3 regions of the Halalkalibacterium halodurans genome follow, and region 3 is predicted to be linked to each of the others. Evidence: riboswitches for the same ligand, from Rfam matches in the RefSeq annotation. Region 3 holds a riboswitch; each other region holds the start of a gene.
What was found. A riboswitch is a leader RNA that binds a small molecule or an ion and turns the genes downstream of it on or off. The one in region 3 is predicted to bind thiamine pyrophosphate.
Positions count from the first base shown of each region.

Region 1: linked by a shared signal. The riboswitch ahead of FED51_RS13545 (acetylornithine deacetylase) and the one ahead of thiC (phosphomethylpyrimidine synthase ThiC) in region 3 are both predicted to bind thiamine pyrophosphate.
Region 2: linked by a shared signal. The riboswitch ahead of thiE (thiamine phosphate synthase) and the one ahead of thiC (phosphomethylpyrimidine synthase ThiC) in region 3 are both predicted to bind thiamine pyrophosphate.

Region 1 is NZ_CP040441.1:2,795,882-2,806,898, forward strand. Features, by position in the region: gene gnd (phosphogluconate dehydrogenase (NAD(+)-dependent, decarboxylating)) at 1-476, opposite strand, end outside; gene FED51_RS13530 (MurR/RpiR family transcriptional regulator) at 657-1,511, shown strand; gene FED51_RS13535 (gluconokinase) at 1,529-3,031, shown strand; gene aceA (isocitrate lyase) at 3,116-4,399, opposite strand; TPP riboswitch at 4,603-4,709, shown strand; gene FED51_RS13545 (acetylornithine deacetylase) at 4,809-6,092, shown strand; gene tenA (thiaminase II) at 6,302-6,976, shown strand; gene FED51_RS13555 (ATP-binding cassette domain-containing protein) at 6,969-7,718, shown strand; gene FED51_RS13560 (ABC transporter permease) at 7,715-8,467, shown strand; gene FED51_RS13565 (ABC transporter substrate-binding protein) at 8,464-9,456, shown strand; gene FED51_RS13570 (mechanosensitive ion channel family protein) at 9,522-10,637, opposite strand; gene FED51_RS13575 (YtxH domain-containing protein) at 10,933-11,017, opposite strand, start outside.
Region 2 is NZ_CP040441.1:1,595,120-1,606,136, forward strand. Features, by position in the region: gene FED51_RS07820 (spore germination protein) at 9-1,520, shown strand; gene FED51_RS07825 (hypothetical protein) at 1,683-2,198, shown strand; gene FED51_RS07830 (YqgQ family protein) at 2,222-2,416, shown strand; gene FED51_RS07835 (ROK family glucokinase) at 2,428-3,420, shown strand; gene aspA (aspartate ammonia-lyase) at 3,417-4,832, shown strand; gene FED51_RS07845 (NAD(P)/FAD-dependent oxidoreductase) at 5,332-6,384, shown strand; gene FED51_RS07850 (YqgU-like beta propeller domain-containing protein) at 6,715-7,824, shown strand; TPP riboswitch at 7,880-7,988, shown strand; gene thiE (thiamine phosphate synthase) at 8,076-8,711, shown strand; gene thiS (sulfur carrier protein ThiS) at 8,708-8,905, shown strand; gene FED51_RS07865 (thiazole synthase) at 8,911-9,690, shown strand; gene thiO (glycine oxidase ThiO) at 9,705-10,814, shown strand; gene thiD (bifunctional hydroxymethylpyrimidine kinase/phosphomethylpyrimidine kinase) at 10,832-11,017, shown strand, end outside.
Region 3 is NZ_CP040441.1:2,084,082-2,095,098, reverse strand. Features, by position in the region: gene FED51_RS10235 (spore germination protein) at 1-907, opposite strand, end outside; gene FED51_RS10230 (IS1182 family transposase) at 1,391-3,028, shown strand; gene thiC (phosphomethylpyrimidine synthase ThiC) at 3,236-5,023, opposite strand; TPP riboswitch at 5,163-5,277, opposite strand; gene FED51_RS10220 (long-chain fatty acid--CoA ligase) at 5,368-6,984, opposite strand; gene FED51_RS10215 (EamA family transporter) at 7,256-8,170, opposite strand; gene FED51_RS10210 (S8 family peptidase) at 8,287-9,621, opposite strand; gene FED51_RS10205 (LacI family DNA-binding transcriptional regulator) at 9,845-10,852, opposite strand; gene FED51_RS10200 (YesL family protein) at 10,955-11,017, opposite strand, start outside.

The DNA.
Region 1 (11,017 bases), 710 kb from region 3:
AAATATCCATCTTCTACTGCGATTTCTTTTAATAGGGGGGCTAAAGATTCAACAACCTCTTTCGTTCCTCCCACCATTAAACAAGCACCTTCACGTGCCCCGTCAATGCCACCGCTTGTTCCTGCATCCACAAAATGAAGCCCCTTCGCCTCATATTGCTTTGCACGGCGTAACGTATCCTTATAATTCGCATTCCCGCCATCAATCACAACATCCCCTTCGTCCAAAAGAGAGCTTAGCTGTGAAACGACATTTTCTGTTATATCCCCGGCTGGAACCATGACCCAAATCTTGCGTGGTGCTGATAGTTTGCTTACGAGCTCTTCTAGCGAATCAGCTTCTTTTGCACCAGCTAAGCCAATTTCTTTTACCGCTTCACGATTCACATCATAAGCGACAAGCTGATGTTCGTGATCAAGGATATTGAGGCCCAAATTGTACCCCATTCGTCCTAAACCGATTAATCCAATCTCCATGCAGACACTCCTCACTCCACAAAGTATGAAAAATTATTTCCTTGTCTCCACATTATATGATAAAAAATTTCTTTTTCAATAGTTTTTTGTGAAAAAATATTTTTTTATTCGCTTTTTTCTTTTATACTATAAGTAAACGGCAGTTGATCTAATCAATGGAAAGAGAGTGTGGTGACGCCTATGTCAAACGAGCAACAGCATTGCCTTCCAAGAATTCGAGCTTCCTATAGTAGCTTTAGTGAAAAAGAAAAGCAAGTGGCCGATTATATATTAGCCAACCCTAACAAGATGATCCATTCCACAATCAATCAAGTGGCTGAGGATTTAGGCGTTGCAGAAGCAACCGTATTTCGCTTTTGTAAGCGCTTAGGTTTCCAAGGTTATCAGGCGATGAAAATTGCGTTAGCCTCTGAAATCGTCACGCCCATCCAAGACATCCATGAAACCATACAAGAAGATGACGATGAAAAAACGGTGGCCGATAAAGTGTTTAAATCGAACATTCGAACGCTTGAAGATACGATGCAAGTGCTGGATGTGGAGTCTTTCAAGCGTGCCGTCGACTACCTTCTCCATGCAAGACGAATTGAATTTTACGGTAATGGTGGATCAGGGGTGATTGCGTTAGATGCCCACCATAAATTTTTGCGGACAGGCATCCCTTCAGCCGCCTATCATGATTCACACTTTCAAGTCATGTCCGCCTCACAATTAACGAAGCAAGATGTGGCTGTTTTCATTTCTCATTCAGGGACGAATCGCGACTTGCTCCAAGCGTTAGAAGTAGCGAAAAGTCATCAGGTGAAAACGATTGGGATCACCACGTATGGAAAAACACCATTAAGCAAAGAAGTGGATATCGCCCTTTATACTGTTTCCCAGGAGACTGAATACCGTTCTGAAGCATTGGCATCTCGCCTGGCACAATTAAGCATCATTGATGCCCTCTATGTCAATGTAAGCATCAGGCGAAAGGATGAAATGAAAAACTCTTTGCATAACATGCGAAAAGCGATTTCACTGAAAAGAATGTAGAAAAAAGGGGTACAACTATGAATGATCGATATGTAATCGGATTAGATATTGGTACAACAAGTACAAAAGCTGTACTGTTTCACTATGATGGTGCTGTGATCGGAGAACTGGAGGTCGAATACCCTATTCTCCGACCTCAGGCAGACTGGGCTGAACAAGATCCAGACGAAATTGTCAACGCTAGTAAACAGGCAATCCGCGTACTCATGGAACGGACATCCGTCTCCCCTAGTGCCGTAACTGCTGTCGGTATTTCGTCGGCAATGCATTCCATCATTTGTTTAAATGAAGACAAACAACCGCTCTCCAACGCCATCATCTGGGCGGATACAAGGAGCAGCGAGCAAGCAGCACAATTAAGATTGTCACTCAGTTCTCAATTCATGAAACGAACGGGAACCCCCTTTCATCCGATGACACCTTTTTGCAAATTAACATGGATGAAACAGAAGAAATACCCGCCTTTTATAGAGGCTTCCTCCTTCGCCTCCATTAAAGAATATTTGTGCCTTTTATGGTTTGACGAGCATGTAGTCGATTATGCAACAGCCTCTTCCTATGGGATGTTCGACATCGACGCATGCGTGTGGGACGTGGAGGCTTTACAGCTTTTACAGCTTTCCTCTGAACAGTTCGGTAAGCCTGTTCCACCAACGTACACCCTTTATGGTATGAGTGCTGCACTTGCAGATGAACTTGGCCTTCTTCCTTCCACTCCTTTTGTTGTGGGAGCCACTGACGGTCCACTTGCTAACTTAGGAGTTGGCGCTACTGGGGAAGGGGATACCGTGATTACGATTGGAACGAGCGGCGCCATTCGTCAACTGTCCTACCGTCCAATGGTCGACGAGCATCAACGCACGTTCTGTTATCGTGTCGATGACCATCTTTTTGTTTCAGGCGGGGCGACAAACAATGGCGGTATCGTATTACATTGGCTACAGAAGCTATTTGCGATAAATGGGCTTGAGAAAAATGCTAGTTTCACACCGAGCTATGATTCGCTGCTTCGGCTTGCCGAACAATCACCAGCTGGGGCGAATGGCGTTCTGTTTCTACCATACTTAAATGGAGAACGTGCCCCTATTTGGGACGGAGCGGCCCGGGCAAGTTTTGTCGGATTAGGAATGTCACATCATCAACCAGACATGATTCGCGCTGCATTAGAGGGGACGATCTTTAGTCTCTATCATGTCGGGCAAACGCTGAAAGAAATGAGCGGTAGACCGACCCGCTTGTTTGCCAATGGTGGTTTTTCACGTTCAAGGTTTTGGCTTCAAATAGCGGCCGACATGTTTAATCAAGAACTACTGTTGCCAAAAAGCCACCAAAGCGCAGCATGGGGAGCGGCGTGGTATAGCTTATATGCTTTAGGAGAAGTTCCTTCCCTAGCAGCCATTAAAAATAGTGTCCCGATGACCAATTCCATTCTTCCTGTAACTGAACATTCTCTCGTCTATGAAAAAAATTTCACGTTTTACGAAAAATTAGCCACCTCTCTTCCGATGCTTCGGAAATAACGAGCTTTTTGTTTTATATCAAACTATCAATAATAATCTTGTATTATAACAGCCACTACAAAAAAATGTAGTGGCTGATTTCCCTTATTTTTGAAATTGCGCTTCCTCGGTCGAACCAGTAAGTGCAGTCGTTGATGATGTTCCCCCTGTGATTGTTTGTGCCACTTGATCAAAATAACCGGTTCCCACTTCACGTTGATGTCTCGTTGCAGTATAACCTTTTACTTCACTGGCAAATTCGGCTTGCTGAAGTTCAGAATAAGCGCCCATCCCCCGTTGTTTATAGCCATATGCAAGCTCAAACATGCTATGGTTCAGTGCATGAAAGCCTGCAAGCGTGACAAATTGGAACTTATACCCCATCTTACCGAGCTCTTGTTGAAATGTTTCGATTGTCGCCCGATCTAGATTTGCCTCCCAGTTAAATGAAGGCGAACAATTGTAGGCAAGTAGTTTTCCAGGGAATTTCTCATGAATCGCGTCGGCAAATTGCTTCGCTTCCTCTAACGAAGGCTTTGATGTTTCACACCAAATGAGGTCCGCATATGGAGCGTACGCTAAGCCTCTAGCAATCGCTTGCTCAATACCTGCATTCGTCCGATAAAACCCTTCCGGCGTTCGTTCTCCCGTAATAAAACGTTGGTCTGCTGGATCAATATCACTCGTAATTAAATCAGCTGCATCTGCATCGGTCCGGGCGACCAAAATCGTCGGCACTCCCATAACATCTGCTGCTAGTCTTGCTGATACTAAATTGCGGATTGCCGTCTGCGTCGGGATGAGAACTTTTCCGCCTAAATGACCACACTTCTTTTCGGAAGCGAGTTGATCCTCAAAGTGAACCCCAGAAGCTCCTGCTTCAATCATCGCTTTCATGAGCTCAAAGACGTTTAATTGACCACCAAAGCCAGCTTCCGCATCAGCTACGATTGGCGCGAAATAATCCACTTCTCCTTCCCCTTCAAGGTGTTGAATTTGATCAGCTCGCTGAAGTGCTTGATTGATCCGCTTTACGACACTTGGAACGCTATTGGCAGGATATAAGCTTTGGTCTGGATACATATGTCCTGCTAGATTGGCGTCTGCTGCTACTTGCCATCCACTTAAATAAACCGCTTTCAAACCCGCCTTTACTTGTTGGATCGCCTGTCCCCCAGTCATCGCACCGAGGGCATTCACGTAATCCTCTTCGTGGAGTAGCTTCCATAGTTTTTCCGCCCCAGTCTTTGCAAGGGTATACTCGATTTTAAGCGAGCCTCGTAGTTTGACTACCTCCTCTCCGCTATATGGACGCTCCACTCCTTGCCACCGCACGTCATTGCTCCAAGACATCTCTAATTTTTCCGCTGTTTCTTGCCATCCACTCATCATACTCTCCCCTTTTTTCATTTTTCGTCAGGATTACCTGACAACAACTGTAATAATACAGTATTTGATTTATGACTTTATAATATAACAGATTGATTGCGATGACAACCACTTTTTTCTAACATTTTTGAACTTTCTTTCGACACAATGAAAAATGATTGTCAAATCTGCTCGAATTATGCTAACCTAAATGTAACTTCATAGGAATCCACTAGGGGTGCAAACCGCTGAGAGAGATGTTTTTTAGCATCTTAACCCTCATTCACCTGATCTAGGTAATACTAGCGAAGGGAAGTGGCCATCGTCATTACTGTTCATTTATGGAACTGATTGAAATTGAACGATGATTACAAGCCACTTCTTTTTTAGACAGTGGCTTTTTATTTTGTCCGTTCAATGAATCTAGGAGGTGTTTAAGCTGTCGGTTATCGAAGAGTTACTAGCTCATGTCGACAAAAACAAGGAGGAGCTACTTGCCCTCGTTCAAACGCTTGTCGCCTATCCAACCCCAAGCCCTCCAGCAAGAAATACGGCTGACGCCCAACAGTATATCCGTACGTATTGTGAGAAGCTTGGCTGTAATGTAGACATGTGGGACGTTTATCCAAACGATCCTAACGTTGTAGCAATCTTAAAAGGTACATATAGCGAATCATATCGAAGCCTGATTTTAAACGGTCATATCGACGTGGCCGCCGTCGATGAATCGGAAGAGTGGAAAACACCGCCGTTTGAAGCAACCGTTAACCAAGGAGTGATTCGTGGTCGTGGAGTGGCAGATATGAAAGGTGGTCTTGCCGCTTGTTTATTTGCGATGAAAACGCTACATGCGTTCAATATTCAGCTTCCAGGAGACCTGATCTTTCAATCTGTCGTCGGTGAAGAGGTTGGCGAGGCGGGGACAAAAAGTTGTTGTGAAAGAGGGTACACAGCTGATCTTGCCATCGTCAGCGATACGAGCCATTGCGAAATTCAAGGCCAAGGTGGTGTGATCACAGGCTGGATTACGGTTAAAAGTCCTGTTACCTTTCACGACGGAACAAGACGGAATTTGATCCATGCTGGTGGAGGAGAATTTGGCGCGAGCGCCATTGAAAAAATGATGAAGCTCATTCAAGGCCTACAAGAGCTTGAGCGTCATTGGGCCGTTACCAAATCGAGCCCAGGTTTTCCGCCAGGGATGAACACCATTAACCCTGCCTTTATCGAAGGCGGCCGTCACCCTGCGTTTATCGCCGATGAATGCAAACTATGGATTACTATCCACTACTACCCGCATGAATCCTATGAAGAGATCGTCCGTGAAGTCGAAGAGCATCTTTTGCACGTAGCCAAAGCAGATCCTTGGATGAGGGAGCACCCGCCATCCTTCTCATGGGGCGGTACTTCCATGATAGAAGACAAAGGAGAGATTTTCCCTGCCTTTCAAATTGATGAACAAAGTGACGCTGTGCAACTACTAAAAAAAATTCATTACCATTTAACAGGTGAAGAGGTAAAAACGAGCATGTCACAGACCGTAACCGACGGAGGATGGTTGGCTGAAGCGGGCATTCCGACCTTGCTCTTTGGGCCTGGGAAACTTGAAGATGCCCATAGTGTCAATGAAGAGCTAGAAATTGCTGAACTAGTTCAATATACGAAAACATTGCTGACGTTCATCTATGAATGGTGCCATCTTAGAAAAGCGTAGGGACTGGACCTAAAGATCGGAGAGAGGAAGTACGAGAATGCCCCCTCGGGAAGGTACCCGCTTTTGGCGCTTGGTGCGAGTCTCTGGTGATCCTTTCTTTACTTATGAGAAAAACTAGCTTACGCCAAGTCTTAATGACTGAAGCGCTCGTATTGCTTAATCTTTAATCACTTTCATACTTATAGTGAAAATAATAAGGAGGTATTCGTATGTCTTTTGCAGCCAGTTTGTATGAAAAAGCTCAGCCTATTTGGAAGGCTGGTTACAACCATCCATTTGTTCAAGGGATTGGTGACGGCACACTAGAGAAGTCGAAATTTCAATTTTTCATGAAGCAAGACTATTTGTATTTGATCGATTACGCGCGCCTTTTCGCCCTTGGGACATTGAAAGGAAACGACCTACAAACAATGTCAACGTTCTCCAAGCTTCTCCACGCAACGTTAAATGTTGAAATGGATTTGCACCGAGCGTATGCAAAACGACTCGGCATTTCGGCAGAGGAACTGGAGGCAACTGAACCAGCCGCGACAACCCTCGCTTATACGAGCTACATGCTTAATGTAGCACAGCGCGGCTCGTTGCTTGACTTAATCGCTGCGGTTCTTCCATGCACATGGAGCTATTACGAAATTGGGGTCAAACTCAAAGGCATCCCTGGTGCTTCTGATCATCCTTTTTATGGCGAATGGATCAAGCTTTATGCTTCTGATGAATTCAAAGAGCTCGCCGATTGGTTAATTCAAATGCTAGATGAGGAGGCAAAAGGGCTATCTTCAAAAGAAAAAGCCAAGCTAGAGACGATCTTCCTAACGACAAGTCGATTGGAAAACGAGTTTTGGGACATGGCGTACAACGAACGTATGTGGAACTACAATGGTTAAAGAGCTGTTAACGTTCGAGGAGGTTTCCTTTGCCTACTCTTCCTCCTCACCTGTCATTGAGCGACTGTCGTTTACTGTGTTTGAAAATGAGATCGTTGCGATTTTAGCAAAAAGCGGTTCAGGGAAAAGCACACTGTTTCGCTTGATCACCGGATTAGAATCACCCGATCAAGGGACGATTGTTTGTCATGCTCAAGGAAAGATCGGTTACATGCCACAGCAAGACTTACTGTTGCCTTGGCTCACGATTTTAGAAAATGTGTCCCTTCCCCTTGAAATTCAAGGAAAAGACAAAAAAGAAGCCAAAATAATTGCAGCTTCTTTTTTCAACCGGTTCGGTTTAGTAGGGACCGAATCTCTTTATCCTGATGCCCTATCTGGAGGAATGCGACAACGGGCGGCTTTTTTACGTGCGACATTAACAAGCGAAACACTCCTACTACTAGATGAACCGTTTGCCTCATTGGATAGTTTGACAAAAACGTCGATGCACCGCTGGTTAGTATCGATGTGGGAAAAGGAAAAACGAACGCTTTTGCTCGTCACCCACGATATTGAAGAGGCCCTCCTGCTATCTGACCGTCTGTTCATTTTTACGAATCAGCCTCTTCATGGCTTTACTGAAGTTCAAGTGCCGCCGGACTTAAGGCGTAAAATGGAAACCACAGAAGAGATGGAGCAACACCGGTCCTCATTAAAAAAAGACATTCGTGCCTTATTGATAGAGGAGTCGTTGCGATGAAAAGATCCTATCAAGCACTCGAACCTACTCTTTTCTTTCTAATGCTCATGGTGATATGGGAGATTAGCGCTCGTATGATCGGTCAACCGTACCTTCTCCCCTCACCGATCCAAATCGTCATGCGTACGATTGATCTTTCGGAATCGTTGTTCTTTACCCATCTACCTGCTACCTTGGCGATCATCTCAATCGGATTGGCCCTGTCAATCGTACTCGGAATCCTCCTTTCCTTGCTTATGTTTTGGAACGAACGGGTCGAACGAGCGGTCTATCCGTTGCTAGTGGCTAGTCAAACGATTCCTGTTATTGCACTAGCGCCGATTTTCGTTTTATGGTTCGGCTACAGCATTTGGAGTAAAGTCGCCGTTACGGTTTTGTTGACCTTTTTCCCGATTACAGTAAATACGTACGATGGATTGAAGAGTACGAACCGCCAGTATGAGGAACTGTTTTACACGATGGGAGCGACGAAAAGGCAGTTGTTTTTTCGACTGTTCGTCCCATCGACGCTGCCTTCCTTTTTAACAGGCCTTCGCATCGCTGTTCCTTTGGCGGTCATTGGTGCTGCTGTTGGTGAATGGTTAGGTGCTAACGAAGGACTCGGTTATTTCAGCAGAAGAATGATGACTCAATTTGACGGACCCGGTGTTTTCGCACCGATTTTCATCTTATCGTTACTCGGGATTTTAGGCTTTGCTGCAATTAAAAAGCTAGAGAACATCTTACTACCTTGGAGGAAAAAACAATGAAATCATTTAAAATCATAAGTCTGCTTTTAGCGATTCTTTTTTTAGCAAGCTGTCAAACGAATACAGCATCTGATGATGAAGCATTAGAGACGGTTGAAGTGATGCTCGACTGGTATCCAAATGCCGTCCACACGTTCTTATATGTTGCGATCGAAAATGGCTATTTTGCAGAGGAAGGATTAGACGTGGACATCGTCTTCCCTACGAATCCAACCGATCCTATTCAACTGACAGCGAGCGGGGCGATTCCCCTTGCGCTTAGCTACCAACCAGATGTGATTTTGGCCCGTTCAAAAGACTTGCCGGTTGTGTCTGTTGCATCCGTCGTTCGTTCCCCGCTCAATCATGTGATGTTTTTGGCTGAACAAGATTTCGATTCACCTGCTGACTTAGTCGGACTTACGGTTGGCTACCCAGGAATCCCAGTCAATGAACCGATTTTAAAAACGATGGTGGAAGCTGCTGGAGGTGATTATGAGCAAGTCCATTTAATGGACGTCGGCTTCGAATTAGGAGCATCGATCGTGAGCGGTCGTGCCGATGCCGTTGTCGGAACATACATCAACCACGAATACCCGGTGTTAAAGCACGAAGGGCACGACATTTCCTACTTCAATCCCGTTGATTATGGTGTGCCTGAGTATGATGAGCTCGTGCTTATTTCAAATGAAGCATACGTTGAAGAGTCTGGGGAAGTGCTTGCGGCCTTTTGGCGTGCAGCATCAAAAGGGTACGAATGGATGGTTGAGAATCCTGATGAAGCGTTGAATGTGCTCCTCACAAACCAAGATGAGGCAAACTTCCCGCTTATTCAAGAAGTAGAAGAGGAAAGCCTCTCCATATTGCTAGAGAAAATGGAAAATCCGAATGGACCGTTTGGTGGACAAGATGCTGAATCTTGGGAAGAAGTGATTAGTTGGCTAGATGCTCATGACTGGCTCGAACAACCTGTTGTTGCAGAAGACGCCTTTTCACCCATTACGGATTGATAAGTAAAAAAGCAGCGTGCCGATCAAGCACGTTGCCTTTTTTTATTGGTCTTTTTCTTTTGATTCTAACGCTCTTGCGGAGGTAAGATCTCATCCTCTGATTCTCGCTTCATATACACGCTGCGGCTCGGGAACGCAACAGATACTCCTTCTTCCTCTAAAATCTCGATGATTTTTAAGTTGATCTCTTCTTTCACCACATACCATTCAGACCAGACGATGGTGTTCGTAAAGAAATAGATAAAAATATCGAGGCTAGAGGAGTTAAATTCACTAAAATGAACCATGATCACCTCTTGATCCACTTGATCGTGCTGACGCAAATAGGCTTCAATTTTCGTTCGCACCGATTGGAGCTGCTCTTTCGTCGTTGCGTATTCAAGTCCAAGGTTAAACGTAATCCGTCGTTTTCGCATCTGGGACCAGTTCGTAATCGGTTCACTTGCAAGCGTTGAGTTCGGAACGGTTACCACCGAATCCGCAAACGTGCGAACTCTCGTGCTACGGAACGTTATATCTTCAACCACACCCTCAACAGTTGGCGTCTGGATCCAATCCCCTTTCGAGAATGGCTTTTCAGTCACGATAATGACCCCGCCGAAAAAATTGCCGATCGTATCTTGTGCGGCCAAGGCAAACGCCAATCCCCCTAAGCCTAGACCTGCGATAAAGCCACCGATCTTAAACTCCCATTCCGCAAGGATGATCAGAATGGTGAGGGCCACGACAATAAACCGTAGCATTTTGGACAAAAACGGGATAACCATACTGTTTTCATCAAGATCCATCCATTTGGCAATTGTTAAAAAGATCGTCGAATGGGCCGCTGTATAATTAAAAAATCCCCATCCTAAAAGTAAAATTAATAGCGAACGGTACAAGTGGTCTACAAAGGCGACAGCTGTCACGGGGAACGGCAAAGCCATAAGAGCTAAGTATGTTCCGAGAATAATCCAAAACGCCCGCAACGGCTTCTCAAAGGAAAGTAACAAGTTTGTAAGGACGTCGGTTTTCGACTTTTTCGCTAGCCGTAAAATAAGCTTAAAAATATACTTCGTAAATACTTTTCGAAATACAAGAAAGATGATAAAAATCGCAACGGGTATAAGATAGTCTTGCCAGTTAAACCGTTCAAACGATTGAACAAAACGTTCCCATTGTCTCGCGTAATATGAATTCATGGTAACACCTACTTTTCTCTCTCGATTGTTAACAAACCGGATGTGCAAGCCATCTAATCTTCTCTCCTCTAATTTACTATTTTAGCACAGATAGAGCTGACGATTGTATTAGAAAAACATAATCCTTTTCTGTTTGAACGAGACAGTTTCAAAAAAGCCCGCTGCAGCAGCAACCGTAGCAACAAAGTTAAACGAATCGCTTGGGCTTAGGATGATTGACGCTTGGCATCTCATTTTAGGCTTTCTTTGTTTTAAAGGACTTGCCACTTTTCACTCCTACAAAAAAAGCTCCTCCTTACTCAGTAGGAGGTAGCTCATTTTCGACAACTTCGCGAATCATTTCACCGATTTGATTGTCCTCTTGATTTTCTCTTTGCCTT
Region 2 (11,017 bases), 490 kb from region 3:
TGAAATGAATGGGAACATGGGAACGAGCAAACAATTCAACTAATGGAGGTGATCCTGTGGAGGAGTCAGAAAAGAAACGTCCGGTTCATCTTGACTTTGAGGATAATATCACATATTTAAAAAAAGCGCTTGGTGTGGAAGAAAATTTTGATATTGTCCACTTAGAGCTTTTCCATGCAGGAAAACAGATGGCGCTGTTTGTCGTGGATGGATTTGCAAAAGATTTTGCCATTACGCAAATTCAACGGGAGCTTGTGACGTTAGAGTTGGGGGATTTGGGCCATGACCCAGTTGAAACATTAATGAAAAGCGTCATCCCGTATGTGGAATTGTCGACAGCCAGTGACTTAGATCAAGTCGTAGATGAAGTGTTGTCAGGTCCTGCCGCCCTTGTCATTGAAGGGGCAGAAAAAGTAATTTTAATCGATACGAGAGAGTATCCGGTCCGAGGACCAGAGGAACCTGATACAGAAAAAGTCATCCGCGGCTCTCGTGACGGATTTGTCGAAACGATCGTGATGAATGTGGCGTTGATTCGCCGCAGGGTGCGAGACCGTACATTGCGTGTAGAATATGTTAGTACTGGAAGGCGATCAAAGTCAGATCTTGCCATTACGTATATCGCCGACATCGCTGATGATAAAATCGTGAGTAAGCTAAAGCAAGGTGTGGAAAAAATGATAACGGATGGCATTCCAATGGGAGATAAAACGATTGAAGAGTATGTCTTTGGTCACCATTTGAATCCGTATCCTCTCGTACGTTATTCAGAGCGTCCAGATGTCGCTGCTTCTCACTTGTTTGAAGGTCATGTTCTTCTGCTTGTTGATGGATCCCCGAGTGTGATGATTGCCCCTACGACCTTTTGGCATCATTTGCAGCATGCGGAAGAATACAGGCAAAAACCAGTGGTTGGGGCTGCGCTTCGGCTCGTTCGATTTCTAGCAGTCTGGACTTCGATTTTTTTGCTTCCATTGTGGTATTTGTACGCATCAAATGAAAGGCTTATTCCTCCAGGATTAGAGTTTATTGGGGAGGAACAAAAGGGGGCAGTTCCCCTCATCTACCAGTTTTTGTTTGCAGAAGCGGGAATAGAGATGCTGCGAATGGCGGCGATTCATACACCAAATGCTTTGTCCACCGCCCTTGGGCTAGTTGCCGCTCTATTAATTGGAGAAGTCGCGATTGAAGTAGGGATGTTTTCCCCAGAGGTAATCTTGTATTTAGCAGTAGCAGCCGTCGGGACCTTCGCTACTCCAAGCTATGAGCTGGGTCTAGCCAATCGCCTCATTCGCGTCGCTTTGCTAATCGTCACGAGTTTATTTGGTCTTGCTGGCTACTTGATTGGGACGACCGTCTGGCTCCTAATGCTTGCCCACATTCGATCGATCGATACCCCTTACCTTTGGCCGTTTATCCCATTTAATGGCCGGGCGCTTAGAGATGTGTTGCTTCGTGCGCCAATGCCTTTAAAACATCGCCGACCTGTTGCGATCCACCCAAAAGATCCTGATCGTTAATTGGGTGCACTTTTCACCTTCTTGTTTCATACAATGAAAGAACTTTTCCTTGTACGATCCCGTTTGAATAGATTTGCTTACAAGCTAAGTTTTTTAATCTAAATTAGTGTACAACCACATAAGGATGAAGTATCGAGACTGTAACTGGAAGGGGCATGGTATATGTGGCCAGTTGTTGCGCTCACGCTTTTTGTTGTAACATTTGGGTTCGTCCTTGGTGGATTGGTCGTAGGAGGGAAGGTTCAAGCTAGACCTGTTTCCTTTCTACTGTTTAGCGGCCTGTTTTTGTTTAGCAGCTTTTTCGGGATGCTCGTCAGTTTGTTTACGACAGGGTGGTTTCCATTTCGGTTACTAGACGTGGTGATCGTAGCCCTTTGTTTTGTGTTCATCGTTTCTTGTTTTATGCGCTTCCATCCGACGTTTGGATTCTTTCAATTTGATGGAAGGGCCAATGTGATCCTTTTTGCGGTGATCTCCTTTTTCCTTGGCTTGCAGCTCGGGATGCTAGGATGGCGAACATTTTTTATTCTATTTTTGGCACTCGTTTTCACCGCTGGGCTATTTGCTGGTGGAGTATTCCAAGTGCGAGCGGTAATGAAATTTTATTCCAGACAACCATCTTTTCATTTCCTTCCCCTCATTTGGCTTCTTTTCGCAACCGTATTGAAGCTGTTATAATAGTAGATGAGGTGACGACCGTCATGAAAACGGTTTATGAAGTGCAACAGCTGCTAAAGCAGTTTGGCACGATCATTTACACTGGTGACCGTTCAGTGGACCTTGAGCTAATGGAGGAGGAGCTAAGGGAGCTTCATCAAATGGAAATGATTGATTCAATTACTTACCAAAAAGGAAGGCTGCTCCTTCGAACTGAACGTGCCAAAATCAAGGAATAGTAGGTGGGGAAATGAGTGACAGATGGTATGTTGGTGTGGACGTCGGTGGAACAACGATAAAGATGGCGTTTCTCACAACCGCAGGAGAGATTGTTGATAAGTGGGAAATTCCGACAAACAAACAGGACGGCGGTGCGCTGATTACAACAAATATTGCCGATGCTCTTGATAAACGACTTAGCGGGCATCATAAATCGAAGAGCGATCTAATTGGAATCGGACTCGGGGCCCCTGGTTTTATCGAGATGGATACCGGCTTTATTTATCATGCGGTAAATATTGGTTGGCGGGATTTTCCGTTGAAGGATAAATTAGAGGAGGAGACAAAACTCCCTGTCATTGTCGACAATGATGCCAACATCGCAGCGTTAGGAGAAATGTGGAAAGGTGCTGGTGATGGGGCGAAAAATATGCTGCTCATTACACTTGGAACAGGTGTTGGTGGTGGAATTGTTGCGAATGGAAACATTTTGCATGGGGTCAATGGGATGGCTGGTGAGATCGGTCATATTACGGTCATTCCGGAAGGGGGGGCTCCTTGTAATTGTGGGAAAACAGGATGTCTTGAAACAGTAGCAAGTGCAACTGGAATTGCCCGAATTGCAACTGAAGGAGTGACCGAACATAAGGAGAGTCGGCTCGCCCTAGATTATGACAAGCATGGGGTTCTTACGGCGAAAGATGTTTTTTCTGCAGCGGATGCGAGCGATGCTTTTGCATTATCGGTCGTTGATCATATTGCCTATTATTTAGGCTTTGCCATTGCCAACTTAGCGAATGCTTTGAACCCGGAAAAAATCGTCATCGGTGGTGGGGTCTCTAAAGCGGGAGATACGCTGCTAAAGCCGATTAAGCAGCATTTTGAAGCCTATGCCCTACCTCGTGTGGCAGATGGAGCGGAGTTTCGCATTGCGACCCTCGGGAATGATGCCGGGGTCATTGGCGGCGGATGGTTAGTCAAGCAACAAGAGAACAGCATGGAAAAGGGGAACGAAACGGCATGACAGACTATCGTGTAGAGCGAGATTTAATTGGTGAAAAGAAAGTACCGAAAGAGGCATATTACGGAATTCAAACGATGAGAGCGAGGGAAAACTTCCCCATTACAGGGTATCCCCCTCATGAGGAATTGATTCGCGCCTTTGGCTTTGTCAAAAAGGCTGCTGCGATGGCGAATCGGGATGTAGGGGTGTTGCCAGCTAACATTGCCGATGCGATCATTACCGCAGCAGACGAAGTGATCGAAGGAACGTTCAACGATCAATTTATCGTTGATGCGATCCAAGGTGGTGCAGGTACTTCTTTTAATATGAATGCAAATGAAGTGATTGCCAATCGTGCGATTGAAATCCTTGGAGGAGAGAAGGGGGAATACCTCCGCGTGAGCCCAAATACTCACGTGAACATGGCGCAATCGACAAACGATGCTTTCCCGACAGCTATTCATATTGCCTGTCTTTATTTAGCCAAAGGATTAATTCAATCACTAGAAGACCTGATTGCAGCCATTAAGGAAAAGGAACAACAGTTTGACGATGTGTTAAAAATGGGGCGAACCCATTTACAGGATGCAGTTCCGATACGAATGGGACAAGAATTTGGCGCTTACCGCCGCGTCCTCACTCGTGATTTGGGACGAATCCGCAGCTCAATTGATCATATGCATGAAATTAATATGGGGGCGACAGCAGTAGGGACAGGACTTAACGCAAAGCCTGAATATATGGAAAAAGTGGTTGCCTATTTAAGTGACATTACTGAATTTCCGTTCCGCCATGCAGCAGATTTAGTGGACGCGACGCAAAATACGGATGCTTACACAGAATTATCGAGTGCGCTGAAAATTTTGGCGATCAATTTATCAAAAATGGCGAATGACATCCGCTTGATGAGCTCTGGGCCACGCACGGGGTTAAATGAAATCAACCTTCCACCGCGTCAACCAGGGTCGTCGATCATGCCAGGAAAGGTAAATCCAGTAATGGCTGAAGTGATCAACCAAATTTCGTTCCAAGTCATCGGCAATGACCATACGATTAGCTTAGCGTCAGAAGCTGGGCAACTTGAACTAAACGTTATGGAGCCGGTTCTCGTCTTTAACTTACTTCAATCGTTATCGATCCTGCAAAACGGGATGAAGGTGTTCCGTCAGCACGCGATTGAAGGAATGACGGCCAACGTAGAGCGCTGCAAAGAAATGGTGGAGAGCAGTGTTGGGATCATTACTGCGATCAACCCCCATGTAGGATATGAAACAGCCTCTCGAATCGCAAAGGAAGCGATCCAAACAGGGCGTCCAGTACGAGAAATTTGTCTAGAACGAGGGATTTTAACAGAAGAGGAACTAAACGAAATTTTGGATCCGAAAGAAATGACGAAGCCTGGTATTGCTGGGGCAAGGTTCATTTACGGATAAGAATTTAAAGGGAAACGATATGAACATACAATCGGGGGCTGTCCCAAAAGCACCTTAAAAAATAAAATCGGGAGAACCGTTTGATACGGTTCTCCCGATTTTTGTGTTGATTTGTGTTCTTTGGTTCCTTCGAGCGACAGGCGGAAACTCCTGCGGGAAAAGCAACAGCGAAAGATCGCCGAGAGTGGGGTTCTCGAGGAAGCTGGAGCTTGCCCGAGGAAAGCGTCCGCCAAGTCGTCATTTTGAACGAATAAGTAAAGAAGTTGCCTCAAAAGATAGACTTTTGAGACAGCTCCTCATTTTTTTATGGTGTTGTTATAAGATTCAGCACAGGCCGATGTCCACTTTTAAGATGTCCTCCTCGTCACCATTCGGTATTTTTGCGCAAATCTTATCTTTTGCGGCAGAAACGTTTTGAGTTGCTAGCCGTAAAAAAATCAGTTACAATTAATTGATAATGATAATCAATATCACCGTTTGTTAAAAGGGGCGAAAGAGGATGAACTGGGAAGAACTTTATGATGTTACAATTATCGGCGGCGGACCAGCAGGATTGTTCTCTGCGTTTTATAGCGGACTTAGAGAAATGAAAACGAAGGTTATCGAGTATCAACCGATGCTAGGTGGCAAAGTTCATGTTTATCCAGAAAAAATGATTTGGGATGTGGGTGGATTAACACCGATCCTAGGAGAAAAGTTAATTGAACAGCTTGTTACGCAAGCGTTAACGTTCAATCCAACCGTCGTTTTGAATGAGAAAGTCACATCGATTGCTCAAGAGGAGTCAGGATGGTTTGTGATAAGGACAGCTTCTGGACGAGCGCATTTAACAAAAACCGTGATAATTGCCGTGGGTGGTGGAATCTTAAAGCCGCAAAAAATCGAGCTAGAAGGGGCCGAACGATTTGAAGTGACGAATTTACACTATACGGTTAAGTCGTTGATGCGATTTAAAGATAAAACAGTCATCATTTCTGGAGGGGGTAATTCGGCCATCGACTGGGCGAACGAACTAGAGCCAATCGCAAAAAAAGTTTATTTAACTTATCGAAAAGAGGCGTTGAATGGTCATGAAGCACAGATTTCACAACTTCTAAGCAGTTCCGCTACTTGCCTTTTCCATACGACAATTACCAAGCTGATCGCCAGAGACAAGAAAGAAGTAATTGAACAGGTTGAGCTTACTGATCATCAAACGGGTGAAGTGACTAATTTAGCAGTTGATGAAGTGATTATTAACCATGGATATGAACGGGATAAGTCGTTGCTTGATCAAAGCGAAGTAACTCTTGATCGGATCGATGATTATTATATTGCCGGAACCCCAACAAGTGCTACATCTGTAGGGGGCATCTACGCAGCAGGGGATGTTCTAAATCATGAAGGAAAGCTACACTTAATCGCCGGAGCCTTTCAAGATGCAGCGAATGCAGTCAACCAAGCAAAGCAATGGATTGAGCCAGAAGCCCATCAGTCAGCAATGGTTTCATCACACAATCATGTGTTTAAAGAACGGAATCGGGAATTAATAAGACAAATGTTAAAAAATTAGTATCTCTAAGATCTGTGAACGTACGGGCGATCACAGGTCTTTTTGCGCTTTTAAGAAAGGTCAGCAGGGTAATAGAAAAACGATTGTTTCCCCGTTAAGGATTGGTAGCAAGCCAGTTTTGTAAGGAAGAAGGGTTTGAAAGCAAGTCGAATTTCTGAAAATGAATAATGGTTGGTTTGATCATCGAGTAACGGATATACTAAAAGCACGTTTCACTAACAGTTAAAAAATTGTAAAGAAAATGTTCAGAATCTGAAACTTTTTTGTCTGAAAAATCGTTATACTATTATCGAGACTATTATAAACCATACTAGTAGAAAGGAGATTAACGTGAAATACCGCGCGGTTCTCCTATCCGTATGTTTGCTTTTCATCGCTGGTTGCTTTCCTCAAGCAGACGAGCCCGAACGAGATACATTGCCAGAACAAGAAGAAGATCCGTTACCAACTGGGCAGGAACAGCCTTCCATAACGCCAATTGCCGGTACTGAAGCACAGTACATTGATATAGCTGAGTGGTATGATTCTGACAGTATTCTGTACATAACAGATGAAGGAGAGAATTCCCTTGTTTATATTTATAACCTGTTGACAGGAGAAAAAAAATCTTTGTTTTCATCTGACGACGCTGTGATTAAAGTTACCGCCAATAGCACGCACAGCCAATTTGCGATTCAAACGGTGACGCAAGCTGGTGATGCCCCTGTTTCGATCATTGATAGCCAAGGGGAACTGCTCATGAAGCTTGAAGACTTTGGCGAAGATTTTTCAATTTTTTGGAGTCCATATGAAGAAGATAAACTTATAGCGGTTGCCTATCTGCCAGACTGGGAGCAGGACCTTTATCTCATCGATACTAGCGACAAACAAGTAGAGATGCTTGACTTGGACCAATCATTCGTTCAATGGTTAGATGAGCGTACGATTGTTTATCTTGATTGGAATGGAGATAGCGAAGGATACTATGCTCCGCTTTACACCTTTGACCTTGAAACAGAAGAGGTTGTTTTGTTGCATGAGGAAGCGATTGCGACCCTTGGTTTTGGCGATCATGTAACGCTTATCATTGAGCGTCCAGAGCAAGGGGCAGAAGTGACGACCTATCAATTTTGGAACGGTTCCGAACAGCTTGCGGAGTGGAGTGTGCCAATTCTACGTACATATTCCGAGCAGTGGTGGATCCCGTTTTATGATTTTGATTTAAACAAACGGCTGTTTTATGCTTATAAACCTAATCGAACGGGAGATTATTTTGAATATGATGGAGGGTTTTCCTTTATCGCCTTTGATGTTGATCACGGTGAGGAAACCGTTCTATTTGAGTCAGATGAACACGTTCCGTTTCGTTTGTCGCCAACGGGGCAGAGGGCATTGTTTGGCCCGCGTTTAGAAACAGTGATGGATCTTCTGACTGGAGAGAGTAACTCCCTCATTGAGTAACCATCTTTGCAACGAGATCAGAATATGTCATAATAAAAAGAGAATGAATAATTGCACAGGAGACTAGGGGTGTCTGCTTAAGTGGACTGAGAAAAAGGTGTGTTCCTTTTACCCTCATACCTGATCTGGATCATGCCAGCGTAGGGAAGTCGACTGCACGTGACGATCATCATGGGTAGCCGGCATCCTTATGGATGGCTGGCTTTTTTTATTGTATATACAAAACAGAGAAAAGAGAGAGGAGAAGCAAAATGAGAGATTTTCGGCTATACGCGATAACGGGGGAAGAATTTCACCCCGGTCGCTCGTTACAAGCTGTAATGGAAGAAGCGATCCTTGGTGGGGTAGATATCATTCAGTTGCGCGATAAGAAAAGTCACAAACGGGAAGTGCTTGAAAAAGCGAGAGTCCTTCAAGCATTAGCCAAAAAATATGACATTCCGTTGATCATTAATGACCATATCGATGTAGCACTTGCCGTAGATGCAGACGGTATCCATCTCGGACAGGACGATTTGCCTCTTTCAGAAGCGCGCAAAATTATGGGCCGTGATAAAATAATCGGAATTTCTACTCATAAAATCGAAGAAGCACGGGAAGCCGAAAAGGGAGGCGCTGATTATATAGGGGTAGGTCCCATCTTTGAAACGAAGAGTAAAGAGGATGTAGTGGACCCTGTTACGACCGCTTATATTCAGCAAGTTGCTCATGAGATCTCGATTCCTTTTGTGGCGATTGGTGGGATCAAATTGCATAATGTGGAACAAGTGTTGGACGCTGGAGCTACACGCATTTGCATGATTAGTGAAATTGTCGGGGCAGAGGACGTAAAAGGGACATGTGAAGTATTTAGCACTATTCTAGAGCAGCGAGGGATTGGGTCATGAATGTAATTGTGAATGGTGAAGTTGCAACAATTAAAGCGAATACGTTAGCGGAACTCGTTAGCCATTATGAATTGGACGACCAGCTCGTAGTGACAGAGGTCGATGGGGAAATTATTGATCGGGAGCATTGGACTCATTTTGAACTAACGGAAGGACAACGGATTGAACTCGTTCACTTCGTTGGAGGAGGATGATGATGATGAAGGATCTACCACTTTCAATTAGCGGAAAGACGTTAACCTCCCGCTTCTTTTTAGGAACGGGCCGCTACCCGAATCCTTTCGTTCAAAATGAAGTGATTCGAGTGTCGGAAGCAGAGGTGCTGACATTTGCCATTCGTCGTGTAAACTTGCAGGCACCGGGAGAAGACGCAATTTTACAGCATCTAGAGGGAAAAACGTTTACGTACTTGCCGAATACTTCTGGAGCAAAAAATGCTGAAGAAGCGATTCGCATTGCTCGTCTGGCTAGGGCATCGGGTCTAAGTGATTGGATCAAGGTAGAAATTAGCGTAAACGAGCGAACCCTTTTACCAGACCCTGTAGAAACGTTACGGGCGACCGAAACGTTAGCGAATGAAGGCTTTACAGTTTTACCATATACATCAGATGATCCTGTGCTTTGCAAACGGCTTGAAGAAGCAGGAGCTGCAGCGGTTATGCCAGGAGGTGCTCCGATTGGAACTGGACTCGGCATTTTAAATCCGTACAACCTTGGTTTAATTGTGGAGGAAGCCAACGTTCCAATCATTGTTGATGCGGGTCTCGGTTCCGCACAAGATGTCGTTCAAGCGATGGAGCTTGGCGCCGATGGCGTGCTCATGAACACACCTGTCGCCAAGGCAAAAGATCCTGTGAAAATGGCGCTGGCGATGAAGCATGCGATCGAAGCAGGGCGACTTTCTTATTTAGCGGGGCGGATTCCTAAAAAACGGTACGCCACAGCGAGCAGCGGACTTGAGACATTCATTTCAAAATGAAGGTGTGGTTCTAGGTGAAGGAGCATGTGATTGTATTAGGCGGTGGCGTAATCGGTCTAGCGGTTGCCTTTGAACTGAAAGTGCGAGGGCATCAAGTCACCGTGCTTGAGCAAGGCTTATGCGGGGGACAAGCGTCTGGAGCTGCAGCGGGTATGCTCGCCCCATTTTCTGAAATTGGTGAAGACCCTAATGACTTTTTTCATTTGGCTCACGAAAGCTTAAAGATGTATCCCGATTGGCAGCAAGCGGTGAAGGAGATATCTGGCAAGTCTTTTGAATATGTTCAATCAGGTAGCCTTCATTGTGTTTATCATGAAGCTGATTTTCTTGAACTTGAATCAAGACAGCATTGGCAAGGAACGTTCGGGGTTGAGTCTGAGATCTTAAGTCAGCAACAAATTCGTGCGCTTGAACCGAATATTTCAGATGAGATTATCGGCGCCATCTATTATCCTGAAGAAAGTCATTTGTTTGCTCCTGATTACGTCAAAGCGTTAGAAATCGGCTGCCGTAAGCTAGGAGTGACCATTGAAGACGAGGTAGGACATATTTCGATAGAGGCGTGGATGGAACACCAAGTTCTCCGAGGGCCTTCAGGAAAGCAATGGGCAGGAGATCGTCTGATTGTTTGTGCAGGGGCGTGGGCTTCTGAGCACGAGGAAACTTTTTCTCTGCGTGTTCCTGTATATCCCATTCGTGGGCAAATTTGCGCCTATGAAGTTCCCGCTGGCGATGTTCGTCATATTGTGTACACAAGTCAAGGCTATATCGTACCTAAAGGAAATGGAACGGTCGTTAACGGCGCCTCAGAAGACATCGCTGGCTATAATACAACGGTAACAGAACAAGGGATTAAACGACTGACGAATTGGAATGGTCATATCTTTCCGTTTTTAAACGAGCTTACCCCTTTTCATACGTGGGCTGGGCTGCGACCTGCCACACAGGACGGGTATCCTATGATCGGTGAGACGAAAAAAGCACCACATGTTGTTTTTGCAACAGGTCATTATCGTAACGGGATCTTATTAAGCCCGATTACAGCTAAAGTCGTGGCGGATGTTGTGGAGGGAAAAAAGACAGAAGTCCCACTTACAATGTTTGACCCGATGCGTTTTTCTTAAGAAGGAGGAACAGGAAGATGGACAATCTAGCAAAAGCATTGACGATTGCTGGCTCTGACAGTGGTGGCGGAGCGGGGATTCAAGCAGATATCAAAACGTTTCAAGAGTTAGATACGTTTGGAATGAGCGTCATTACAGCTCTTACAGCTCAAAATACATTAGGCGTCCATGGTGTCTATCCGCAAACATTAGATGCCATTGAA
Region 3 (11,017 bases):
AAAACTGGGCGAAATCAGTTGGTAAAATTAAAGCAAACGGCGTTCCATCAATAATTAAAGCGACTTTCTCTTCCACAAGTGCATATGCCACCATATCAGGTCGCTCCGTATTATAAATCGTTGGAAATGGTGTTAGCATCTCGTCCTGCATCGCTTCCTCAATATTAGCCTCGCTAATCACTTTGTGGGTGATGACACGGTTGAGACGTTGTTTGATTTCTTGCAAGAGTTTTTTGTCAACTAAATCGTCCACATAAACAAGGGCCACATCGGTATGTGTTGTCTCGCCAAGCTCCGTATTTTCCACACGTAGACGGTTTGATTTTACTCTTCTGCGAATGAGAGAAAGATTCGTTTGCAGCGATTCATTGAATGCATCTTTCGGACCGCGAACCGTCGTTTCCGTGGAAGGCTCCTCAATCGAGCGCCATTTGCTTCCTGGGGTGCTGCAACTTAAGGCTTTATCAAATCCATCGATTAGTACGATCGAATTGCCTGATAATAGCGAGTGGATGATCGGACTCCACAAGTCATACGCCTGTACTCTCGCGACCGATAAAATTTGTGTTTCGATTATCGAAAGACGTTTATCCTTCGTATCTTCCTTAAAGTAGTGAGCTTCCTTTGAAGGGTGGAGAGTCGCACTGACGATACATTCGCTGACCAGTTGCTCATCAGCCAGACCATTGATGAACACTGCAACTCCACTAATTTCTGGTTCATGGATGATCATTAACTCACGAATAACTAAATCGCTACTATTTCCGAGCAGCTCTTTGATTTTTTTTTTATTTTCCTCGAGACTTTCAGATAGCATCTCATTTTCCCTAATATGGTTCACTTCATGAACCTGATCAATGGGCCGCTTCCGTTTTACAATGGATGATAATCCCTTCGTCCGTCTCATCGCGATCTCTCTCCCCATTTAAAGTATCATTAAAGCAATCTAAGTCATCTTTATAAACTTAACCTTTGCCATCTAGGGAAAAATATGCATGATGAATAGGCCTCTCTATGTTAAAAAAGCAACCGAAAACAATTTTTCCTATGGTAAGAGTATTTTAAATAGAAATGCACTTTTGAACGTTCCATAGAATGCTTTTGAATACGGGTAATCATCCGTAGAAATCGCTCGACCGATTAATGAATGACCGCCCACTTCATAAAAATCCGTTATATCTATAATTGAAGCGAAGTCCTACCGTTAGAGCCTTTTCACTATAGTTAAAAAGAGGCTGTCCCATAAGTCAAAATGATTGACTTATGGGCAGCCCTTTTGAATACAAAAAAATCGCCCCGTTCGTTATAATGTAAGTACCCACACAAACAAAATAAGAAAACGGAGGCGATTCTTTTGAGTAACTCTATAGCTACTTTCATTCATTATAACATGGACCAATTAGTCCTTCCAATGGATTTTAGCGATCTCATCCCCGAAGACCATGTGGCGCGTGTGGTGAATGACATGGTGGAAATGGTGGATGAAGATCTCTTCTACGCCCCATACAAAGGTGGCGGCCGGAGTGCCTACCACCCAAAGATGATGACGAAAATCATTTTGTATGCCTACACGCAAAAATTATATTCGTGTCGCGACATTGCCAAGTCCCTGCGTGAACATCTTCCGATGATGTGGTTGGCCGCTCGTCAAACACCAGATTTCCGCACCATTAATCGTTTTCGCTCGGAACGAATGAAAGACATCATTGAGCCATTGTTTACGTCCCTCATTCAGTTACTGCTCGACCAAAACTACATCACCATGGACAACTACTTTCTCGATGGAACCAAAATCGAGGCGAATGCCAATCGATATACGTTTGTTTGGAAAAAGTCCGTCCAGAAGTATAAGGAGCGGCTACAGGACAAGCTCGAAGAATTATTCGCCCACATTGAAGAGACGATTGATTCCGATAACCAGCAGGTAGAGAATGATCAAGGGGAAAACAAGCGTGTGACTTCTGAACAGTTACGTGAAGCTGTCACTCAAGTGGAAAAACAGGCGAATCAAGCGGAACAAGCCCTTCATGACGAACAAGATCCGGTTCTGAAAAAAGAGAAAAAAGCGGAAGCTCGTCACTGGCGCCAATTACATAAGAAGTTAAACACAGACTATCTGCCACGCTTAGAAAGATACGAAGATCAATTAGCGACATTCGGTGATCGAAATAGTTTCTCCAAAACCGATCGAGATGCCACATTTATGCGTATGAAGGAAGATCATATGAAAAACGGTCAACTGAAACCCGGATATAATGTACAGGCAGGGACCGAAAATCAATTCATTGTCGGTTATTCCATTCATCAACGCCCAACAGATACTCGTTGTTTGATTCCACACCTTCGTATGCTTGAAGAACGCCAACTCCCCTTTCCAAAGAAGCTAATCGCAGACGCTGGTTATGGAAGTGAGCCCAACTATTTATATATCGCTGAAAACGAATGGGATGCCCTCATCCCTTATCATACGATGAGAAAAGAAGAAAGCCGGGTCTATCGGAACGACCCATGGAAGGTACAGAACTGGACGTATTTGGAACATGATGATACCTATATATGCCCAAATAACCGGAGAGTGACTTTTCGATACTACCGCAAACGAACGGATGCCTACGGATACGAACGAGACTTCAAAATATATGAATGTGAAGACTGTACTGGGTGTCCATTCAAGACGGATTGTACAAAAGCGAAAGGCAATCGCCAGATTCACTATAATCCGGTATATGAAGAAGGAAAATCAAAAATGAAACGAGCCCTTGATACGGAAGAAGGCGCAAAGACCTATCGAAAACGGAAAACAGAGGTCGAAAGCGTGTTCGGTCATATCAAGGGCAATCGGTCGTTCCGTCGTTTTCACCTTCGTGGCCTTGACAAGGTGAACATTGAGTTTGGGCTGATCGCAATCGCCCACAACTTCCTGAAACAGGCGAAGACCATCCGCCTGTTTCAGGAAGAGATAAACCGATCATCGGAGACAAAAAGCCTGAAGCGACTTATAAATGTCACTTCAGGCTTTTCTTTTTAAGGGCTTTTGAGACAACCCCTTCCCACCTTAGTAGTAGAGGGGCTCTATTTTTCCACACTTTTCGCACGTTTGATAGGTAGGGCCTTTTTGAAAATGGTGCTCACAGCTCATTTCATGCTGCTTGATCTCCTTTTCGATCCGAGTTGTTTCGTCTTTTAATTGCTCCAGCTTTTTTCGTAGCTCTTGAATAACCAGGATGATCCCTCCTTATCGGTATAGGTTACCTCCCGCTTGTTTAAATTCATCGGCTTTCTCTTCTAACCCTTTTTCAATCGCTTCCTCCGTATCAAGACCCTGTTCTTTCGCATAGGTGCGAATGTCTTGAGAGATTCTCATGCTACAAAATTTTGGACCACACATGGAACAGAAATGAGCGGTTTTTGCTCCCTCAGCCGGTAATGTTTCGTCATGGAATTCCATTGCCCGTTCTGGGTCAAGAGATAAATTAAACTGGTCACGCCATCTGAACTCAAAACGCGCTTTCGATAAAGCGTCATCCCGTTTTTGTGCCCCTGGGTGTCCTTTCGCCAGATCTGCTGCATGGGCTGCGATTTTATACGTGATGACACCTTCCCTTACATCATCTTTATTCGGTAAGCCCAAATGCTCCTTCGGTGTCACGTAACAAAGCATGGCTGTTCCGTACCAGCCGATCATCGCTGCTCCAATCGCTGATGTAATGTGGTCATACCCCGGCGCGATGTCGGTCGTGAGCGGTCCTAACGTATAAAAAGGGGCTTCCTGACAAATGTCTAACTGTTTATCCATATTTTCTTTAATTTGATGCATCGGAACATGTCCTGGACCTTCAACCATCACTTGTACGTCATGCTCCCAGGCGATTTTCGTTAACTCTCCTAGCGTTTCAAGCTCGGCAAACTGCGCTTCATCATTGGCATCAGCGATCGAACCTGGTCTCAGTCCATCCCCTAGGGAGAAGGCGATATCATATGTTTTCATAATCTCGCAAATCTCTTCGAAATGGGTGTATAAAAAGTTTTCTTTATGATGGTACAAACACCACTGCGCCATGATCGAACCACCGCGGGAGACAATGCCTGTCACGCGCTTTGCTGTTAACGGAATGTAGCGAAGTAAAACACCGGCATGGATCGTAAAATAATCGACCCCTTGCTCTGCTTGCTCAATTAACGTATCGCGATACACTTCCCACGTTAAGTCTTCTGCTACTCCGTTTACTTTTTCTAACGCTTGGTAGATCGGTACGGTCCCGACTGGCACAGGAGAATTGCGAATGATCCATTCCCGGGTCGTATGAATGTTTTTCCCTGTCGAAAGGTCCATGATCGTATCGGCTCCCCAGCGCGTAGCCCACGTCATTTTTTCCACTTCTTCAGCAATCGACGATGAAACAGCCGAATTGCCAATATTCGCATTAATCTTAACATGGAAATTCCGCCCGATGATCATCGGTTCGCTTTCTGGATGGTTGATATTGGACGGCAAAATCGCTCGCCCACGTGCAAGTTCATCACGAACAAACTCTGGGGAAACATTTTCACGGATTGCGACAAACTCCATTTCCGGTGTGACAATTCCTTTTTTGGCGTAATGCATTTGTGTCACATTAGCACCTTTTTTTGCTCTTAACGGCTTGTGCGAGCTGGTGCGCGGAAACACTTCTCGCGCCGCGCGTGGATCATCGTCCTTCGTAAAGCCATTGTCTTCTGGACGCACATCCCGTCCTTCATATTTTTCACAGTCACCCCGCTCTAAAATCCATGACTTACGAATCGCAGGCAACCCTTTTTCGATATTCACTTCATAGGATTCATCGGTATAGGGGCCGCTGGAATCGTAGACGAGGATCGGCTCATTTTCCGCTTCGCCGCTATCTGTCACGGTCGGGTGCTGGGAAATTTCGCGAAATGGGACACGGATGTCAGACCTAGAACCTGTAACGTACCGTTTTTGGCTGTTTGGAAATGAGGATTGAATCGATAATTGCTTGAGGTCGATCGTTGATTTGGACATGGAATCTCTCCTTCGCGTGTGTAGTCGTCAGGACAAGATTCTGAATCCATAAAAGGTGGGAATAGGAGTGTATTTTTTTAATAAAATAAGCCAGGGTTTTCGTCATTCAGACGGACCCTGGCATAAAATACATTCGTGTGGTATAACATGATAACTTCCCCACGCTGGTATGATCCAGATCAGGTCCCGAGGGTTTAAAAACTTCATCGCGTTTTTTTCTCAGCCCAGCTCATTGGACTCCCCTAGTTATTTCTATTAAGTTCGAGTTTCATTATAAAGAAACTGAGCGAAAAGGGAAAGGCATTGTTGTCTTTTTAGGAAAATAGACCCATTAGGGCGCATTGTTACCTATTGGCTTCCATTTGTTCTTTTACTTGCTCACGGAGAGCCCGTTTCAAAAATTTTCCGACCGATGTTTTTGGTAGCTCATCCATAAAGATCACCCGGTCTGGAAGCCACCAAGATGGAAACTTCCCTTCTAGAAAGCGACGAATATCTGCTTCAGCTACCGACCCTTTATTTGGATCTTTTAGCACGACACATGCAACTGGGCGTTCTTGCCATTTCGGATCAGGGACGCTAACGACTGCTGCTTCAAAAACATCCTCATGGGCCATGATCGCATTTTCTAAATCAACAGAAGAAATCCATTCGCCCCCACTCTTAATTAAATCCTTCGTTCGATCCACAAGCTTAATGAATCCTTCTTCATCAATCGTCGCCACATCCCCTGTATGGAGCCATCCATCGGCAAAAGCATCTGATACCTCCTCTGCCTTATAATAGTGGTCGGCAATCCAAGGTCCACGGATGAGAAGCTCGCCCATTTCCGCCCCATCAGGTTTAACCTCCCCATTAGGCCCAACGACCTTCACCTCCAATCCTGGGACAACTAACCCTTGCTTTGCCCGTAATTCTAACGTTTCCTCTTCATTCAAATCAGCTTGATAGCTTTTTACCATCGAAACTGTCACAAGAGGACTGGTTTCTGTCATTCCATAAGCATGAAGAAATGGAACGTTGTACTTTTGCTCAAAGGTTTGAATCATGGCTGCTGGTGCGGCAGACCCTCCGCATAAGATGGCACGGAGATGCTCTGTTTGATAAACTCCCGTCTCTAGCTCTCTCAGGAGACCTAACCAAATCGTTGGCACTCCTGCCGCAAGTGTTACCTTTTCTTCATCGATTAGCTCTGCCAGCACTTGTGGCGTAAACTGAGGGCCTGGCATCACCTGTGTTGTGCCAAACCAAGTCGCAGCAAAAGGGAGACCCCACGCATTTACATGGAACATAGGGACGACTGGCATGAGCACGTCTTTTTCTGACAATCCTGCGGTATCAGCAAGTCCTAATGCCATGCTGTGCAAATAAATTCCCCGATGGCTGTAAACAACCCCTTTTGGTTTTCCAGTTGTAGCTGAGGTGTAGCAAATTCCTGCCGGAGATGTCTCATCGATCGACTGAACAAACTCGAAGGAAGGGTCCCCTTTCGCGATGAACTCTTCATACGAGAAAACATTCGGCCAATCGACTTCCGGAAGCTCACCATCAGACATCAAAACAAACGCTTCAACTGACGAGAGTTGATCACGGAGCTGGGCAATGAGCGGCCAAACATCTGCATCGACGAAAAGCACCCGGTCTTCGGCATGGTTGATCACATAGGCAATATGATCTTGAGAGAGACGTAAATTAATCGTATGGAGCACGGCGCCAATCCCTGGTATGGCGAAATACGCCTCCAAATGTCGATGTGTGTTCCATGCAAAGGTCCCTATTCGATCTCCTTTCTTAATGCCAAATTGGGCCAGAGCCGATGCCAATCTTCTCGTTCGTTCCCCAATTTGCTGATACGTTAAGCTCTTTTTTCCGTTAAGCGTTCGGCTAATGACTTGTTTTGTAGGAAAATAACGTTCTGCTCGTTCAATGAAATGAGAGAGTAAAAGTGGTGAGTTCATCATATTCGTCAGCCCCTTCCAAAAAATAAATGACAGAAAATCGCGTTAGATCTTGCGGCTATTGACAAATACGACAGCCGGTGATCAATTCCTTTTTTTATTTGTAAAGGCTTTCATATTTTTTGTCGACATTCCCATTCAGTATTTTGATTAATTGCATTCACGAACTGTAAAAAAACACAGTGAAGGACCCTTCATTGTGGTTATAGAACATAATGGATTTGAGGCCAACACAATGCTTTTGACACAAACGTTGATGTTCTTACTCTGTTCTTCATTCAACGTTTACTTTGTCTTTCTTGTTTCTCAAAAATCGTGTAGAAGGAGTCTTAGCCCCAGTAAAACCGGTTAAAACAGCTAATCCGAGTAACAGCAGTAATACTCCTCCCCATGCGATAAAGGATAAAGCTTCACCCACAAGAAATACACCTAGTAAAGCTGCAGTGAGTGGTTCTGCTAATGCGAGAGTAACGGCAGTTGATGATGCAACGCCTGTCAACCCGCGGGTAAAGAGTAAATAAGCGATCGCTGTAGCGACGATTCCGAGATGAAGCACAACGAAAATTCCGCGAAACTCTGTGAGCCAAGATAAATCGTAGAGAAAAAAGAGTGGCACTAAAAATAGTGCACTTAAGGAAAAGACAACAGCGACTACCGCTTCAGACGGTTGCTGTTGAAGAAGCTCCTTACTCGCAGCCGTATAAACGGCAAAGGACAATCCAGCCCCGATGGCTAGTAAGAATCCTACCGGTGAGACTGTCACCTCTTCGCCTGGCAGTGTCAACAGAAGACAGCCGGCGATTGCTAAAATGGTGGCGATTCCCCATGTCGGACCAGGAGGTTTGCGCTGGATTACCCAATCGAGTAACCCGGCAATGATCGGCGCACTCCCAATTGCCACCACTGTTCCAACCGCAACACCGGTGATCGATACGGCTGAAAAGAAAAAGGGCTGATACGCAGCCATGCTAAGAGCTGCGATAAAAGTAGGGAGGACTGGCCATCCTCGAAGCTGGAATTTTCCCTGGGCCATCAAGAATATAAATAACGACAGTCCCCCGACAGCAAGTCGACTTGCTCCAATGATAATCGGATGGGCCTCAGCCGGAGCAAATACTTGAGCCGTACCGGTTGTCCCCCACATCATAGCGGCTATTAATATAAAAATGATCGACAGTGAATGTTTCACAATTTTCCCCTTCCGTTCTATCGCTGACTTTTAAAAATATTGTAATCGATCTGGAAGGGATAATCGGTGCTTATTTTTAGATGAATGTTTGCCATTTTTAAGATCTTTTTTACTCTCTATTCTTCTTCGCTGTTCGGAATCGCACCCTCTGCTGAAATATATCCTGCTCCGTATACGTTTGGATCCCTATCCGCCCAACGATCCGTACCTTCCATTAGCCTCGTTTTCACTTCATCAGGTGTTAAGTTTGGCTCATGTTGAAGCATAAGTGCCACAACTCCTGCACAAACGGGTGTCGCCATCGATGTACCTGACATCATCGTATAGTGGGAGCCGACACGACTTCCTTTTTGAATTTTGTCATAAAATGAATTTGGTGACCGAAGCGATACGATGTTCACACCTGGCGCGAGAATGTCCGGCTTAGGTTTACCGTAAATCGTAGGGCCTCTACTTGAAAATGGGGCAACATCATCATCCTCTCGATCGGTTGTATCTCGGTCATCAAGGGCACCAACTGTGATCACCTTTTCACTCACCCCAGGACTGGCAATCGTCTGTGCATCTGGACCGCTATTTCCAGCAGCGACACATACAGTAATCCCAGCGTTCCACGCCTCTTCCACAATGCGAACCATTGGATCTTCCTGCTCGTTTTCGTACGGAAGTGCTTGCCCACCTAGAGACATGCTGATGATATGAATCGGATCGTCTGGGTGTTTTTCGTTATATTGAATACACCACTCCACTCCTTGCATAATCGATTCAAGAGATCCCATTCCTTGCTTATTTAAAACTTTGACACCAATGACATTAGCCTCTGGGGCTGGGCCGCGATACTGACCATCAGAGCTTGCTCCGTTACCTGCTGCGTCTCCAGCGCAATGAGTTCCGTGACCATTGTCATCGTATGGCTCTTCCCGTTGGTTGACAAAATCAACAAAAGCTTTAATTCTACCTTCTAAGTCTTCATGGGGATAGATTCCTGTATCGATGACAGCAATCGTCACGTCTTTTCCAGTTAACGTTTCCCCGTTGCGAATCACTTCAAATGCTTGAGCAGATTCAACTGCTGTATCAAGCAGTGCATGAACCTCTCGATTTAAATAGATTTTTCGAATATCTTTGCACACGAGCATCTCTTGCAATGACTCTGGCGTGACGTTGGCGCTAACACAGCGGATTTTCGAGAATGAATGGCGAAGCTGACACTTTTGATGCTTTTTCAACACATGCTCCACCGTCATGGAGCCTTGATCAAAACACCCTTGATTCAATTCAACAATCACCGAATAGGTTTTACGTTTCAGCAACATTTTTTCAAAAACGCTGTGAAAGAAGCATGGTGTCCATTTAAATGGTTTATACATGCTCAGCATTTGTTCTCTCAACGGTTTATCTAATTTATGAGCATTGGAGCGGACAGTCTGTACCATGGAATATCCAAACATCTTAATTCCTCCTATCATCCGTGGTTTTAACAATCTATGATTGGAGGGAGACAAGCGTAAAGATGTTTGTCCCTTCTCTATGAAAAAAGGCGAATTCCATAGAGAAGGGGATGGTTAAAAACTCCTGCTTCCTACATGCTCCATGCCTGTATGTTCTTACAGCGCAAAAAAGAAAAGTGACCACCCTAGTGGATGCTCACTCCATAAAACAATAGTATGCTACTTAAATCTTTCGACATGAATCCCTCTCGATGAGGGTGACGGGAATTTTCACAGAAAGGCTTTGCTTTTCATTTTCATTAATTTGATCCAACAAAAGATTTGCCGCCGTTTTCCCGATCAGATCTGTATTTTGACGAATCGTCGTCAAAGCAGGAGCCGTATAACGGATCATCTGAATATCGTCAAAACCGACAATAGAAAAATCTTCAGGGACGCTAAGACCGTGCTTTCGGATCGTGTCAATCGCTCCTAAAGCCATTAAATCTCCTGCTGCGTAAACAGCGGTTGGTCGCACACGGTTACGAAGAAGGGCCTCCATCGCTCGCTGTCCTCCTTCATAAGTAAAAAAGCCACCATCAACAATAAACTCATCAGAAATGGAGAGGTTAAGTTTTTGAATCGCATCTTTAAATCCTTTTAACCGTTGGACGCCAACGAAAAGCCCTTGATCACCGGAGATGTGAGCGATTGATCGATGGCCTAAGCTAACCAAGTAATCCACTGCTAGTTCGCTTCCATACTCATTATCACTATAAACGGCACTAGAGCCTTTACTATCTAAGTCAATGACAACGGACGGAATGTCTGCTTTCATCAGTTTTTCGACTTCAGGATCATTTAATAAAGAGCAAACAACAACAATCCCGTCCACCCCGCGATAGCGGAAATGCTCTAAATAGGTCTTCGCTTCATTACCAATTTGATTGGACGCAAATAACAAATCATATCCGAAGCGTTCGACATTTTTCTTAAAATTTTCGATCACCGAGCTAAAGAAAGGATGCTCCATCCCCACTCCTGCCTTCTCTACGAATACGACACCGATCGTCCACGATTTTTTCGTCGTTAGCATGCGCGCGCTAGAGCTCGGAAAATACCCCATTTCTGTAACCGCATCCATTACTTTTTTTCTTGCTTTGTCACTAACATCTGTATAATTGTTCAACACTTTTGAGACAGTCGTGATGGAATAACCGGTCTTTTTTGCTATATCATAAATGGTCGCCATGTTTGATCTCCTTTTGTGCGAAAACCCTTTCGAACCCATTCTATTTCACGTCTCTATATGTGTCAATCATAAAGTAAGGCACTCACGACCAATATACTGTCCTTAACTAGCATATTTCTTTATAAATGTCGTGAGATTTTGACTCATCCACACATAGGAAATCAC